Terriglobus albidus: one gene and its partner. The protein of the gene in region 1 interacts with the protein of each later gene in a pairwise test. Links are inferred from orthologs where the notes say so. Each region holds a gene or a part of one and is shown in the gene's direction. Other genes may lie near its edges.

Region 1 (7,178 bases):
AAGATGCAGCGACCGACGCAAACGAGACGTATAAGCCTTCATGTTGTTTTTCCGGCGCTTGCAGCGGGAAGAGTTCTGCAGCGTTCTACTGCTTGGTTGGATGCTATAGTCGGAAGAATTTACTGCCTTCGCGAAACACAGGTTTACATGCTCTTTAAGACTCGTAGTGCTGCCGTTTACGGTATCGACGCACATTTGATTGATGTTGAGGTTGACTTTTCCACAGTGGTCCGAGACGCGGAGACCTTTTCAACCGTCGGCCTGCCCGATGCAGCCGTGAAAGAGAGCCGTGATCGTGTACGCAGCGCTATCCGCAACTCCGGCTTCGATATGCCGCCGGTGCGCATCACCATCAACCTCGCTCCCGCGGATATACGTAAGGAAGGTTCAGGGTTCGATCTACCGATCGCGCTTGGCATCCTGGGCGCCTATGGCGCATTGCAGCCGATTGATCTTACAGAGTTTCTCTTTCTCGGAGAGCTTGGGTTAGACGGCACTGTGCGTGCGGTACAGGGAATTCTTCCCGTAGCTGTTGCTGCACGGCAGAAGGGCGTGAAGCGGCTGGTGGTTCCAACCGTGAACGCACGCGAGGCTGCCGTCGTTGATGGCCTCATGGTGTATCCGGTGCGAAGCCTGATCGAGGTAAGGGAACTGATCAATGGCATCGCTACCGGGCAGGAGAGTATCGCACCAGTGCAGCTGGATAAGAGCACGCTGCTGGATGAGATTCAGGATGCAATGCCGGACTTCTCGGATGTTCGCGGTCAGCATACGGCGAAGCGCGCTCTGGAGGTTGCCGCCGCCGGCGGACATAACGTGCTGATGATTGGACCTCCGGGCAGCGGTAAGACGATGCTCGCAAAGCGGTTCCCGTCGGTTCTGGCTCCGCTGATGTTTGAAGAGGCACTGGAGACGACCAAGATCCATTCGGTTGCCGGCGTATTGAATGCCGAGACCGGCCTGGTGACACATCGTCCCTTCCGTTCTCCTCATCACACCGTCAGTGATGCCGGTCTGATCGGTGGTGGCGCTGTGCCGCGTCCGGGAGAGGTATCCCTGGCTCATAACGGCGTTCTCTTTCTGGATGAGCTGCCGGAGTTTCCAAGAAACGTGCTGGAGGTGATGCGGCAACCGCTAGAGGATGGCACGGTGACCATCTCGCGGGCTTCCATGAGCCTGAGCTTTCCGGCTCGGTTCATGTTGATCGCCGCGATGAATCCATGTCCTTGCGGCTACTTCAATGACAAGAGCCGCGAGTGTATGTGTACGCCGCCGATGATCCAGCGGTATGTCTCCAAGGTCTCCGGCCCTCTGCTGGACCGTATCGACATCCACATCGAGGTTCCGGCGGTGCAATATAGGGAACTGCGTTCGGGAGCAGCGGCGGAAGGTTCAAAAGAGATCCGGTCTCGGGTGTTGGAAGCGCGCCGACGGCAGCATGAACGCTTCGCGCTGGCTCCGGAAGGGGCAAAACGCGGCCGCAAAATCTTCGCCAATGCCCAGATGTCGACGCAGCAGATCCGTCTGCACTGCGAGCTTGCTTCGGACGCTGAACGTCTTCTGGAGCGCGCCATGCAGCAGCAGGGACTCAGCGCGCGTGCGCATGACCGCATTCTCAAAGTTGCCCGGACGATTGCCGATCTGTCGGGTGAAACACAGATCGGTGTGCCGCACATCGCCGAGGCGATCCAATATCGCACACTCGACCGACAGTACTGGTCCTGAGGTTGCCCTGTTTTCGGGGCATATATCTCATAAGTTATTGTATTTTATGGATCTAAAAATCTTCCATTTTTGGAAGGCAGGAATTCTCTCGAATACCGAAAAAAGTATTGACCTCGCCCTCCCTTAGGCGTTACCTTCTGGAAGGTCGCGGTTGGCGGGCTGGATTCCGGGTTCGCTGCGGTGGCCAAGGGTTTCCCGTCAGGCCAGGTGTGACCCAGTCGAATTCAAATGTAAGCACGGGGCGATAGAACCCCGAATCATGGCGTCAGTTCCGTTTGGAGGTTCCTCTGGGATCTGTCACGGCGCCATCTCCACAAAGGCAGATGTGGATGTAGACAGAGAGCGCAGATTTGCGTTCGCCCGAATGGACAAAAGATAGGTGCATCCTGGAGTACCAGCGCATCGTCTATTGAACAGAAACACGATTTGCAGCTAACGAAGTCTGCGGTCGATAGCAGCGCCGGGTGAGGACTGCACCCCGGTATAAGAGAGGAATAGGTATGCGCTCAGATCTTATTTTTGGAGCACTTACGCACGTCAAGAACCGTTACCAGCTTTGCCAGCTCGCTTCCAAGGCTACGCGTAAGCTCCACAAGCCCAACACCCGTGTTCAGGACACCACGAACGAAGTTCTCGGTCGTTTTCGCTCAGAGTCGCCGGTCCATGGCACCGCCAGCCTGGCTCACTCTGATCGCGTGCAGAATCGCCGCGCGGCCTAATCGGCCTCGCGGCGTTTGCCGCTTCCTTGCATCTGGTTTGTAGTTCTACCGTAATACCTCTTCTGCAACATCCCCTTCAGCAAATCGTAGTCAGTCGTTCCGCAGTGGACATCCCCGCCCGCAGCAAGACACTCCCCAATTTACGTACAAAAGGCAACAATGACGATTTCAGAACTCAAAGAAATGAATATCCAGGAGCTGGGCAAGCTAGCGCGCAGCCTTGAGATTCCTGGGACCAGCGGACTGCGTAAGCAGGATCTTATCTTCAAGATTCTTCAGGCCCAAAGCGAGAAGGAAGGCCATATCTTCGCCGAGGGCGTGCTTGAAATTCTGCCTGATGGCTACGGATTCCTCCGTTCTCCGGACTACAACTATCTGCCCGGCCCGGACGACATCTACGTTTCTCCATCACAGATCCGCAAGTTTGATCTCAAGACCGGCGACACCATCAGCGGTAACGTCCGCCCGCCGCACGAGGGCGAAAAGTACTTCGCTCTGGTTAAGATTGAGGCCATCAACTTCGAGTCACCGGAAGAGACCCGCTCGAAGATCCTGTTCGACAACCTGACCCCTCTCTATCCGCAGGAACGCCTGAAGATGGAGACGGTGCGTGACAACATTTCCGGTCGCGTGATGGATCTGCTGACTCCGATGGGCAAGGGCCAGCGTGGCCTGATCGTTGCTCCTCCGCGTACCGGTAAGACCATGCTGCTGCAGTCGATCGCGAACTCGATCACCGCGAACCACCCCGAGGTGGTGCTGATCGTTCTGCTGATCGACGAGCGCCCGGAAGAAGTGACGGACATGCAGCGTTCCGTCAAAGGCGAGGTCATCTCTTCGACCTTCGATGAGCCCGCTGCCCGCCACGTCCAGGTCGCCGAGATGGTGATCGAGAAGGCGAAGCGCCTGGTGGAGCACAAGCGCGACGTCGTGATCCTGCTGGACTCCATTACTCGTCTCGCACGCGCCTACAACACCATCGTTCCGCCCAGCGGCAAGGTCCTCTCCGGCGGTGTAGACTCTAACGCCCTGCAGCGCCCGAAGCGCTTCTTCGGCGCGGCCCGCAACATCGAAGAGGGTGGCAGCCTGACGATCATCGCTACGGCCCTGGTCGATACCGGCTCGCGTATGGATGAAGTCATCTTCGAAGAGTTCAAGGGAACCGGTAACTCCGAAGTCATCCTGGAGCGCAAGCTTGTCGACAAGCGCGTCTTCCCGGCGATCGACATCCAGCGCTCCGGTACGCGTAAGGAAGAGCTGCTCATCGCGAAGGAAGATCTGCAGCGTATCTGGATCCTGCGCAAGGTCCTCAATCCGCTCAGCCCGGTGGAAGCGATGGAACTGCTCACCGACAAGCTCGGCAAAACCCGCAACAACAGCGAGTTCCTGCACAACATGAACTCACTGTAATCACGTTTCGCTCTTCTGGCGCAGATCGCTTCGGCGGTGCGTGCGGTCCAGGTGGTGAGAGCGAGAGAAAGGCGCAGCCCTCGGGCTGCGCCTTTTCGTTGCGGCGAAGCATGCTTCCGCCTCTGCAAGAACTCCACGCGTCATCCAGGCGGTGTTCACGCGTGCCTGACGCGTGGTTCTCTTCCTTTCCTTCCGCTGGAGCGTTTTCCCTGTGGGTGCAATGCAAGCACAGGGGAATCTTTGCCCGCGTCGATGACGCGTGGGCCACGCGTCATCGACACGTTGTGTGAGTGTGGAGGGATGATTCACACGGCGGGCGATAAGCTGGATGACATGGGTATCAGCGTTCGCTTCTATGAAGATCCACGGTCATTCCTCGCCGTTGCCGAAGAGTTTCTGCTGTCGCGTGCTGTACTTCATAATCTGGTCCTGACCATTGTGGACACTCGGTTGGCTCAGCCTGAACCTGGCCGCTACTGGGTCGCGTTTCGCGATTCTCAGGTCGTTGGTCTGGCGCTTCAGTCTCCGCTGACATTTCCGGCTCTCCTCGTGCCGATGGAAGCGGACGTAGCCGCTGCTCTTGTCGACACCATCACGGAGGGGGGAATCATGCTGCCCGGAGTGAACGGCGAAGTGGCGACAGCCGCAAGCTTCGCCGGCAGATGGACGGAGCGGCGCCGGTCAGGTGCGGTCCCCATGCAGGCGTTCCGCATCTATCAGCTGGCCGGGCTCAATGAAATTGCTCCAGTGGGTGGGCAGCTCCGAAAGGGTGATTACAGCGATCGGAATCTGGCAGTGAGCTGGCTGCAGAAGTTCTATGCCGAGACGCATATGCACTCCGTAGACGCTGAGAACTTTATCGACACCGCTCTTGCCGCGGAACGGCTCTGGCTGTGGGACATTGGAGGCACAGTCTCGATGGCCGTCAGTAGTAAGCCTATTGCAGGCGTTGTTCGTCTCTCGGCGGTGTACACGCCGAAGGAACATCGAGGCTGCGGCTATGCCGGAGCTTGTGTCCACGCAGTCTCTTCGCTGCTCACCAACGCCGGCTACTGCTGCATCCTTTACACGGATCTGGGCAATCCCACATCGAACTCTATCTACCGCAAGATCGGATACAAAGCGGTAGGTGAGGCAATCCTCTATCGGTTTGAGTCGTAAGCAGCGTGTTAGTCGTCGAGCTTGATAAAGCCGAAGGCCTTCTGGTCGCCGATGGCGTAATAGAAGCTCCAGATCATCAACACCGTGATCACGACGATCCCGGTATACATCGGCGGAGCCAGCCAGTGCTCCGGATCGACAGTCCAGGGGAGCTGTTCCAGCAGCTTGGAAGTAAAGACAAAGACCGCGGCCGCGAGCGCTCCAACGCGCGAGATGAGATATGCCAACATGGCAGCCCATACCGCTTCCACCAGCAGGCTCCACCAGTCTCCGTGCGCCGATACGTGAGCCAGCAGCATGATGACGGCAAGGATCGCGGCGGCGAAGTACGTCTTTTTCAGAACGGCTCGTAATGCGACAAAGACCGGAATGGCGAGCACTGTGTTCACCAGCACGGTGCCGGCAAGGATCAGCACAGTATTGAGCCAGGGGATTGGGCCGCCCAGAAGCAGCGGCTCAACCTCCCATAGTTCGACCGAATGGATCCAGGGCTTCAAGAATGCGGTGAGAGCGAACTCGACGCCGGCGCAGGCGACGCCAAGGCTGACGCCCAGCAGGATGTCACGTGTCACCGTAAGGGATGTGAACTGGCGCTTGAGCAACAGAGCCATGCTGATCAGCAGACGTGGAACCCGGCGCCGGGCGAACGGCTCCATGGCAACATAACCCAGCCACGCGATGCTGGCTGACAGCAGGCCATACGACAGCTTGGTCAGCAGCCACGAGAACGTTGCATCCGGACTGCCCGTTGGTTTGAATCCGCAGAAGGCAGCGGCGACAAAGAGCAGGAAGACTCCGGAGGCCAGCGTGTAGGCGCCGCGTGTATCACCGCGACGCATGGCGAGGTTGCGACGCACCAGGGGAATGGCGGTAGCGAAGAAGGCGAGATAGAGGAAGATCTGGCTCCACGTCGCGGCGATAAGACCCTTCGCGACCGAGAGCGGCTTGTTCCAGGGTGGCATTACGCGGAGATAAGTGAACTTGCCGTACCAGGAGCTGGCGGTGAAGCTGACCTCTGTCTCCGGATGGCCAGGATAGGTACCGACCCATTCCCGCTGCTCATGCATCGCAACCGGAGGCGTAATGGTGGGGGTGACCTCGTGCATCAGCTTGGGATCGAGTCCGGCGGCGGCGAAGGCTGCATTCCAGTCCGTGGGCTTGGCGTCGTGTTGCGCGTTCAGCTCTTCCTGGGCAGGCATATTGACCAGCCGGATCAGGCGGCCGTTGGAGTCAACGTCGATGGAGACCATTCCTGGGCGGTTCGCCGCCGGATCGGTCTGCGTCGGCAGGTTCCTTGGGCTCAACTGTATTGGAAGCAGGGAATCCCGATAGGTCCTGTAGGTGAGAATGAGCGGGCCTTCGCTGGCTGCGGCCATCTTCTTAGGATCCGTCTGATAGTACTCGGCGATGTTTCCATTGGTCTGCAGCCAGGCTGCGGTATTTCTGGCGCGGTCGGGAATATGCAGTTCGCGCAACAGCTCCTGAGAGCGATGGAGCATCTCGTCGTACGACAGAGCGGGTGGTGCAACGCCGAGCGTCGTAGCCTTCGGTGCGAATAGAAAGCAGCTCACAAAGCCGAGAATGGTAATTCCAAGCAGGGTCCAGGCGCGCATCAGCGGCAGCTCTGACTCATTCGCGGCTGAGGTGAGCGCGTCGATCGAGATCGTCTCACCCTGTGCCATGGCCGAGGCCACCAGATCCACCGCAGGGAACTCCTGCATCATGTACGCGGCGGAGATGGGCCGGTCAGTGACTGTAGTGGAGAGGCACTGCATGATCACCCGTTCGATATCGGTGGGGACCTTTGGAGCATAACGGCGCAACGGCGATGGGGCTGCCTGCTGGCGCTCCTTGTAGTTCTTGGTATTCCACGGCTGCCGTCCGGCGAAGAGCTCGTAGAGAACGATGCCCAGAGCGAACAGGTCCGATCGTCCCGAGGCCTGCCCTCCGGTGAAGAGCTCCGGAGCCATGTAGCCGGGAGTCCCCGCGACTTCGTTCAGGCGGCCCTCTCCGGCGACAACGGCGAGGCCGAAGTCGGTGATCTTGGCATGGCCGCGTCCATCGACCATGATGTTGGCCGGTTTCAGGTCGCGATGCAGGACTCCCTTGGAGTGTGCTGCCGCCAGGCCCGCCGTAATCTGCGCGGCCATCTCGAGGGCCTTT
Region 2 (6,920 bases), 1.5 Mb from region 1 along the record:
GATTGGTCATATCCCGATGAGCGGTGAGGATGGCATGATGGCACGGCTTGCGGAGCTCCGAGGACCGCGCAAGGTCTTCGTACACCTGAACAATACGAATCCCATTCTCGACCGTCAGAGTGATGAGCGTAAGGCCGTGCTCGCCGGGGGCTGGGAGATCGCGGAGGATGGATGGGAGCTGTAACGATGTTGACTGCGGACGAGCTGCGTGCGCGGCTGCAGGCGGTAGGAGAGGCGAAGTACCACCACCGGCATCCGTTTCATGAGCGGATGCACCGGGGCGAGCTTACACGCGGGCAACTGCAGGCGTGGGCGCTGAACCGGTACTACTACCAGAGCCGCATTCCCATCAAGGACGCGCTGGTGTTGGCTAAGAGCGACGATCCGGCCTTCCGCCGCGCTTGGCGGAAGCGCATTGTCGATCACGATGGTGACGAGAGCGGATACGGCGGTGTAGAGAAGTGGATTCAGTTGGCGGAGGCTGCCGGCGTTCCGCGTGAAGACACGATTGCCTACAAGGGCGTGCTGCCGGCGGTGATCTTCTCGGTGGATGCTTATCTCTCACTGGTGCGTGACAGTTCACTGCTGGTCGCTGTAGCGTCAAGTCTGACGGAGCTGTTCTCGCGGCAGTTGATCAGCCTGCGGATGGACCGGATGAAGCTTCACTATCCCTACCTGGAGCCGGGGCTGGCTTACTTTGTGGGCCGGTTGACGCAGGCCCCGGAAGACGCGGCGTTTGCTCTGGACTACGTGACGAAGCACGCCCGCAACCGCGAAGAGCAGGAGCAGGTGATCCGCGCGTTGGAGCGCAAGTGCGAGATCCTGTGGGCGCAGCTCGATGCGATCGAGCACGCATATGTTGTTCCCGGGCTACCGCCTCCGGGATGTTTTCTGCCGAAGGGGGAAGCATGAGCTCTGACTCCATGAGCCCCGACTCCATGAGCCCCGACTCCATGACACCCGATTCGATTCCGCAGATGACACCGGGATACCGGCTGCATCCGACGCAGGACGTGGTACTGATCCCCGAGGGCGTGCTGGAGCTGAGCGGTCCGTCGCGCGACATTTTGCTGGAGGTGGATGGCAGACGTACCGTGCGTGAGATCGTCCATAATCTGGCGGCGAAATATGAAGGAGCCGATGAGAACGAGATGCTCGACGATGTAGTAGCGCTGCTCGGCCGCCTGGCCGAACGCGGCGTGCTGCAGGGGTGATGATGTAATGCCTGCAACGACACGGCCACAATCGCTTATCTGTGAGGTGACTCACCGGTGCCCGCTGCACTGTCTCTACTGCTCGAACCCGATTGAGATGCAGCAGGCAGCGGCGGAGCTTCCGGCCGAGGTGTGGCGGCGTGTCTTTCAGGAGGCAGCGGCACTGGGTATCCTGCATCTGCATCTGACGGGCGGGGAGCCGCTCGCGCGCAAGGATTTGGCTGAGCTGATCCAGGCAGGCCACGATGCGGGGCTCTACGTGAATATGGTGACCTCGGGTGTGGGGTTGACCGAGGAACGGCTCGCAGGGCTGGTGCAGGCCGGGCTGGAACATCTGCAACTGAGCTTTCAGGACGCAGATGAGGCACGGGCCAACTACATCGCCGGAACGCGGGCTCACGCCTGGAAGCTGGGGCTGGTTCCGCTGATCAAGCAGCAGCGGCTTGCCTTCACGGTGAACCTGGTGGTGCACCGGCAGAACCTTGATCGGTTGGAAGAGATGATTGCTCTGGCAGAGTCGCTGGAGCCAAACCGCATCGAGATCGCACACGTGCAGTACTACGGCTGGGCGCTGAAGAACCGCAGTCTGCTGATGCCGACAGAGGAGCAGGTGCAGTACGCGCTGCCTGTGGTGGAAGCAGCGAAGACGCGTCTGCGGGGAAAGATCCATCTGGACGCTGTGCTGCCCGACTACTACGCCAATTTCCCCAAGGCATGTGTCGGCGGATGGGGACGGCAGATGATCCTCATCGATCCCGCAGGGCGGGCGCTTCCATGCCACTCGGCGGGTATTCTGCCGGGGTTCGCATTCGACAACGTGCGGGAGAAAAGCCTGTCGTGGATCTGGGGGCAGTCGCCTGCGTTTGAGCGGTTTCGTGGTGACGCGTGGATGTCGGAGACCTGCCGAAGCTGCGAGCGGAAAGAACGCGACTTCGGCGGATGCCGGTGCCAGGCGTTTCTGTTGACGGGCGATATGGAAGCGATCGATCCGGTGTGTACGTATAGCCCGCAGCATGGGTTGATGGAAGAGCTGCGGAAGCCGGCGGGGGATGATCTACTGCCGATTTACCGGAATAGTTGAATAGTTGAATAGTTGAATAGTTGAATGGTGAGCAGTTCCGGGCGCCAATACACTGGGTGCCCCACATACGCGTAGCTTATGTGGGCATTCGCGCTATGCGCGAACCGCTTTCTGGTTGTCATCCTGAGCGAAGCGAAGGACCTGCTTTACCCTCCACAATCGCCTAACCAGCCCCGCAAACCACCATTCAACGGCTCAACCGCGCTTAAAAATAAAACTCGGCGATCCGTTGGACGACCAACTCCTGTTCGTCCATCCGCAGTCCGGGGAAGATGGGTAGAGCCAGAACCTCATGCGCCGCCTGTTCGGAGTGTGGGAACGTACCTGCCATATAGCCAAGATGGGAGAGTGACGGCTGCAGGTGAATCGGCAGCGGGTAGTAGATCTCGGTGCCGATCTGATGGGCGGTGAGGTGTGTCCGCAGGTCGTTGCGGCGTGGGGCGCGAATGACGTACTGGTGCCAGGCGGAGTGGGCGTTGGTCAGCATCTCCGGCAGCGTGATGGCGCCGATCAGACCGGCCTGCTGGAAGAGGTGCAGGTAGTTCTCCGCGATTTGAGCGCGTTCTTCATTGCCGGCGGTGACGTACTTCAGCCGGACGTTCAGCACCGCTGCCTGGAAGCTGTCGAGGCGGGCGTTCCATCCGATCTCATCGTGGAAGTAGCGCTGGCGCATGCCGTGAGTGCGCAGGGCGCGTGCGTGGTCGGCGACGGTGTCGTCGTTCGTGGTGACCATGCCGGCATCGCCCATGGCGGCGAGGTTTTTGGTGGGGTAGAAGCTGAAGGCCGCGGAGGCGCCGAGCGACCCGGCCGGGATCTGCTTCCAGCGTGCTCCCCAGGCCTGGGCGGCGTCTTCGATGAGCAGCAGTTTGTGGCGGTCTGCGATCTGCTGGAAGTGGTCCCAGTCGACGGGCTGGCCGTAGAGGTGGACCGGGAGAATGGCTTTGGTGCGCGGGGTAATTACGGCTTCGGCAGCGGCGGGAGACAGGTTGAAGGTGACCGGGTCGATATCGGCGAAGACCGGGATAGCGCCCGCGCGCAGGATGGCCGAGGTAGAGGCGAAGAAGCTGAACGGGGTGGTGATGACCTCGTCACCCGGACCTACGCCGGCGGCTGCCAGGGCGAGCCAGAGGGCGTCTGTGCCGGAAGCGCAGCCGATGGCGTGCTTGACCTGCAGAGCGGCAGCGGCTGCTGCTTCAAATTGTTCGACTTCGGGCCCAAGGATGAACTTCTGGGAGTCGGCGACCAGTTCCAGGGCGGCGAGAATCTCTTCGCGGCGGAGCTGGTATTCACGAGAAAAATCGAGCAAAGGAACGGCGTTCGGCACGAGGTTGATCTTAAGCTCCCTGAAGAATGAAAGAAAGTGAGGCGCAGATGAAAGAAAGTCAGGGGGAGTGCGAAGAAACAGCAAATTTTGAGCAGCCTAAGGGCATCCCTGTGCGTCTATTAGGGCAGCAAGTGTTGAAAATTCGGCACAATGCTCGTATTGTGAACTCGCTCAGGACTTTTGAGTCTGGACGCCGCTGCAGTTTCCCTCACATAACCCGGGGGAAGCGGTGCAGCTTCACTGTTTCCAGCAACGCATTTTGAACCAGAAAATCTAAAAGGAGATCGGCCTTTATGGATTCGAAGCCGGCGCAGAACATTCAGGACACTTTTCTCAACACTGTCCGCAAAGACAAGAGCCCCATCACGATCTACCTCGTAAGTGGCGTGAAGCTGACGGGCCGTATCCGCTCCTTCGACAAGTATTCCGTGTTGCTCGAGAACAACAGCCAGGAGCAGTTGATCTTCAAGCACGCTATCTCCACCGTGGTCAGTGGGCGGTCCGCTACGGGTCACGGCGAACGGCCGCATGGATCCGCCATGTCGCATGGCGCTCCTTCGTCGGCCGCTGTCGCCGCGCATGAGCCCGCAGGTGCCTAGCATTGGCAGGCATACAGAAGCCGCGGCTTCTCATAGAGAGGCTGCGGCAGGCTGACGAACTTCGCGAACGCAGTCTGAGCACACACGCGGAGCGAGCTGTTCTGGTCGCGGTGGAGTTTACCGGCGAGCGGCGGCAGGTTCCGTACGTGGCTGCGCGGGCGCGCGCCTCTGCAGCTATTGATGCTGCAGCGACCGGCGTTCCCGTAGAACCTGCCGTGCCTGTGGCTGACCTCGACTTTGAGGCCGCGCTCGAGGAGTTCCGTGAGCTGGCGCGTTCGGCCGGAGCGGAGATCGCCTCGGTCATGATCCAGCGGCGGCAGAAGCCCGACCCTGCGTTGCTGGTGGGTCAGGGCAAGGCGGAAGAGATTGTCGCCATGGCCGAGAGCACGGGCGCCGAGCTGGTGCTGTTTGACCACGACCTCTCTCCCTCGCAGCTTCGCAATCTTGAAAAGCTGTTGCCGTGCCGCGTGATCGACCGCACGCAGCTTATCCTCGACATCTTTGCGCGTCATGCGCGGACCCGTGAGGGCCAGTTGCAGGTAGAGCTGGCGCAGCTTGAGTATCAGCTGCCACGGTTGGCCGGACGAGGCAAGGCGATGAGCCAGCTTGGCGGCGGCATCGGAACCCGTGGCCCCGGTGAAACCAAACTCGAAACCGACCGTCGGCGCATCCGTGTCCGCATCGACCATGTAAAAGGACAACTCGAACAGGTGCGGCGCATCCGCCGCCAGCAGCGGCAGCGGCGTGAAGGTGTTCCCGTGCCGGTGGTGGCGCTGGTGGGCTATACGAATGCGGGGAAGAGCACGTTGTTCAATGCGCTGACAGAGGCGGGCGTGCTGGAGTCGAGCCGCATGTTCGCAACGCTCGACCCGAAGCTGCGTCAGCTTGCGCTGCCTTCACGGCGCAAGGTGTTGCTCAGCGATACGGTCGGTTTTATCCGCAATCTGCCGCACACGCTGGTCACCAGCTTCCGCGCCACGCTGGAAGAAGTGGAGCGCGCAGAGATTCTGCTGCACGTGCGCGATGCTTCGTCGCCGATGCTGGATGAGCAGAAGACGCAGGTGGAGAAGGTGCTGGGGGAGCTCGATGCCGGGCGCAAGCCGGTGATTGAGGTGATGAACAAGGCCGATCTGTTAGATGAGGCGCAGCGGAATGACCTCTGGCATCACGCGGGTAAAGGCGATCTGGTCACGGTGAGCGCGAAGACGGGCGAGGGCCTGGAGCGGTTGATCACGCTGATCGATGAACGCATCGGCGGCGAAGGCGCGGCTGATCCTACGGAGACGGCCGAGTTCCGCATCCCCCAGAAGCAGGGCGCGGCGCTGGCGGCGATTGAGGCTGGGGCGTTTATTGAGAAGAAGCGGTTCGAGGGGAATCTGGTTTATCTGAGGGCACGGGGCCCGGCGAGTCTGCTGGGGCGGTATCGGCGGTTTCAGTTGGAGCCGGCGTCGTAGGACGGCAGAAAATGTAGTTTTGTTTGTCATCCTGAGCGAATGCGAAGGACCCGCTTTACGCGACGCCGCCCTCAACCGATGGGTTGAGAAGCAGATTTCTCCGCTTCGCTACGAAATGACAAAGAAGATGTGGCGCGGGATGGAGTGCTTCGGCATGGATAAGATTGCCCTCATAGAAGCCGCTGATGCATTTGTACGGGAAGCACTACGGCTCGAACTTCGCTCAGATACCCATCTTCTCCCAAAAATAGGTGCCATGTTGAGCGTTTAAATGACCAGGCCGCCTCAAAGAGGGGGAGCGGAGAGTGTCCCCGGCGAGGCGGCCTGATTGACCCTGAATTGGGTCCAGGTGGTGACTTAAAGGGTACTCCGGTTCTCTATTGCGTCAAGTACTTTTCGGGGATATTTCAGGGATGTCAAATTGTGCGAATAGCGACTTGCTAGTTCTTTTATCGCACGAATGCACATTGACATGCCCCAAAATGCCTTGTTACAAATAAGATGTCGAAGGGAAGAAAAGAAAGCCTCTTTCGCTGCCCTGAAGATCCGTTCCCGCGGTTACGGCAGCTTTCCAGACAAGCCATTTCATGAATGAGATCCTAGCTACACTTAGCGAACTTGTGCTCGGCTCCGTGCCGACGATTGTGTTGTTTACGCTCGTGGTGATCGCCTATAGCGTACTGGTGCGCCGTCCTCTGGAGAAGACGCTGTCCGAGCGCCGCGCGCGTACTTCCGGCGCCATGGAGCAGGCTAAGTCGGCTGTAGCCTCCGCTGAAAGCAAGACGTCGGAGTATGAAGAGCGGTTGCGCATTGCGCGTGCCGAGATCTTCGAAGCCCGTCAGAAGCGTGTGCAGCAGTTCAACGCCGAGCGTGAGGCCATTCTGGCCGAAGCGCGCGAGCAGGCGCAGACGCGTGTCACCGCAGCCCGCCAACAGGTAGAGCAGAGCCTCACTGAGGCGAAGAAGCAGATTGAGGTGGCCAGCGAGCAGCTTTCGGCTCAGGTCCTGAAGGCCATTTTGCCAGCGGAAGTTCTGGCTGGAGGCGCGCAGTGAAGTTGAAGAAGATTTTGTTTGCGGCGATGCTCGCCGGTGTTCTTGCTGCGCCCTCGCCGCTGACCTTTGCGCAGGAAGCTGCCCCCGCCCCCGCCGCCAAGCAGGATAAGCCGGAGCTGACGGCTCCCGAAGAGCTGAAGTCTGAGAAGAAGGAAGAAGATTCTAACGAAGCCTTCCTGAAGAGCCCGATGGTCGT

Evidence for each region. The genes of interacting proteins can lie anywhere in the genome.
Region 2: the proteins of rho (region 1) and hfq interact in binary tests that used the Escherichia coli proteins (3 or more experiments, as listed by UniProt). The link is inferred for Terriglobus albidus from one-to-one orthologs.

What each region holds. Positions count from the first base shown.
Region 1 is NZ_CP042806.1:3,065,111-3,072,288, forward strand. The notes cover bases 1,750-4,728. They hold rho (transcription termination factor Rho), read left to right. Parts: upstream 1,750-2,603; coding sequence 2,604-3,854; downstream 3,855-4,728. Other genes in these bases: FTW19_RS12140 (DNA-directed RNA polymerase subunit omega), read left to right, coding at 2,226-2,444; FTW19_RS12150 (GNAT family N-acetyltransferase), read left to right, coding at 4,155-4,728. Also shown: FTW19_RS12130 (HEAT repeat domain-containing protein), read right to left, coding at 1-42; FTW19_RS12135 (YifB family Mg chelatase-like AAA ATPase), read left to right, coding at 148-1,725; more of FTW19_RS12150, read left to right, coding at 4,729-5,015; FTW19_RS12155 (serine/threonine-protein kinase), read right to left, coding at 5,024-7,178. UniProt on the Escherichia coli protein: Facilitates transcription termination by a mechanism that involves Rho binding to the nascent RNA, activation of Rho's RNA-dependent ATPase activity, and release of the mRNA from the DNA template.
Region 2 is NZ_CP042806.1:1,610,653-1,617,572, forward strand. Bases 2,845-5,565 are described here. They hold hfq (RNA chaperone Hfq), read left to right. Parts: upstream 2,845-3,912; coding sequence 3,913-4,218; downstream 4,219-5,565. Other genes in these bases: FTW19_RS06455 (DegT/DnrJ/EryC1/StrS family aminotransferase), read right to left, coding at 2,845-3,619; hflX (GTPase HflX), read left to right, coding at 4,260-5,565. Outside these bases: pyrroloquinoline quinone biosynthesis protein PqqB, read left to right, coding at 1-184; pyrroloquinoline-quinone synthase PqqC, read left to right, coding at 172-912; FTW19_RS06445 (PqqD family peptide modification chaperone), read left to right, coding at 909-1,214; pyrroloquinoline quinone biosynthesis protein PqqE, read left to right, coding at 1,222-2,295; more of FTW19_RS06455, read right to left, coding at 2,501-2,844; more of hflX, read left to right, coding at 5,566-5,672; FTW19_RS06470 (ATP synthase F0 subunit B), read left to right, coding at 6,260-6,724; FTW19_RS06475 (ATP synthase F0 subunit B), read left to right, coding at 6,721-6,920. UniProt on the Escherichia coli protein: RNA chaperone that binds small regulatory RNA (sRNAs) and mRNAs to facilitate mRNA translational regulation in response to envelope stress, environmental stress and changes in metabolite concentrations.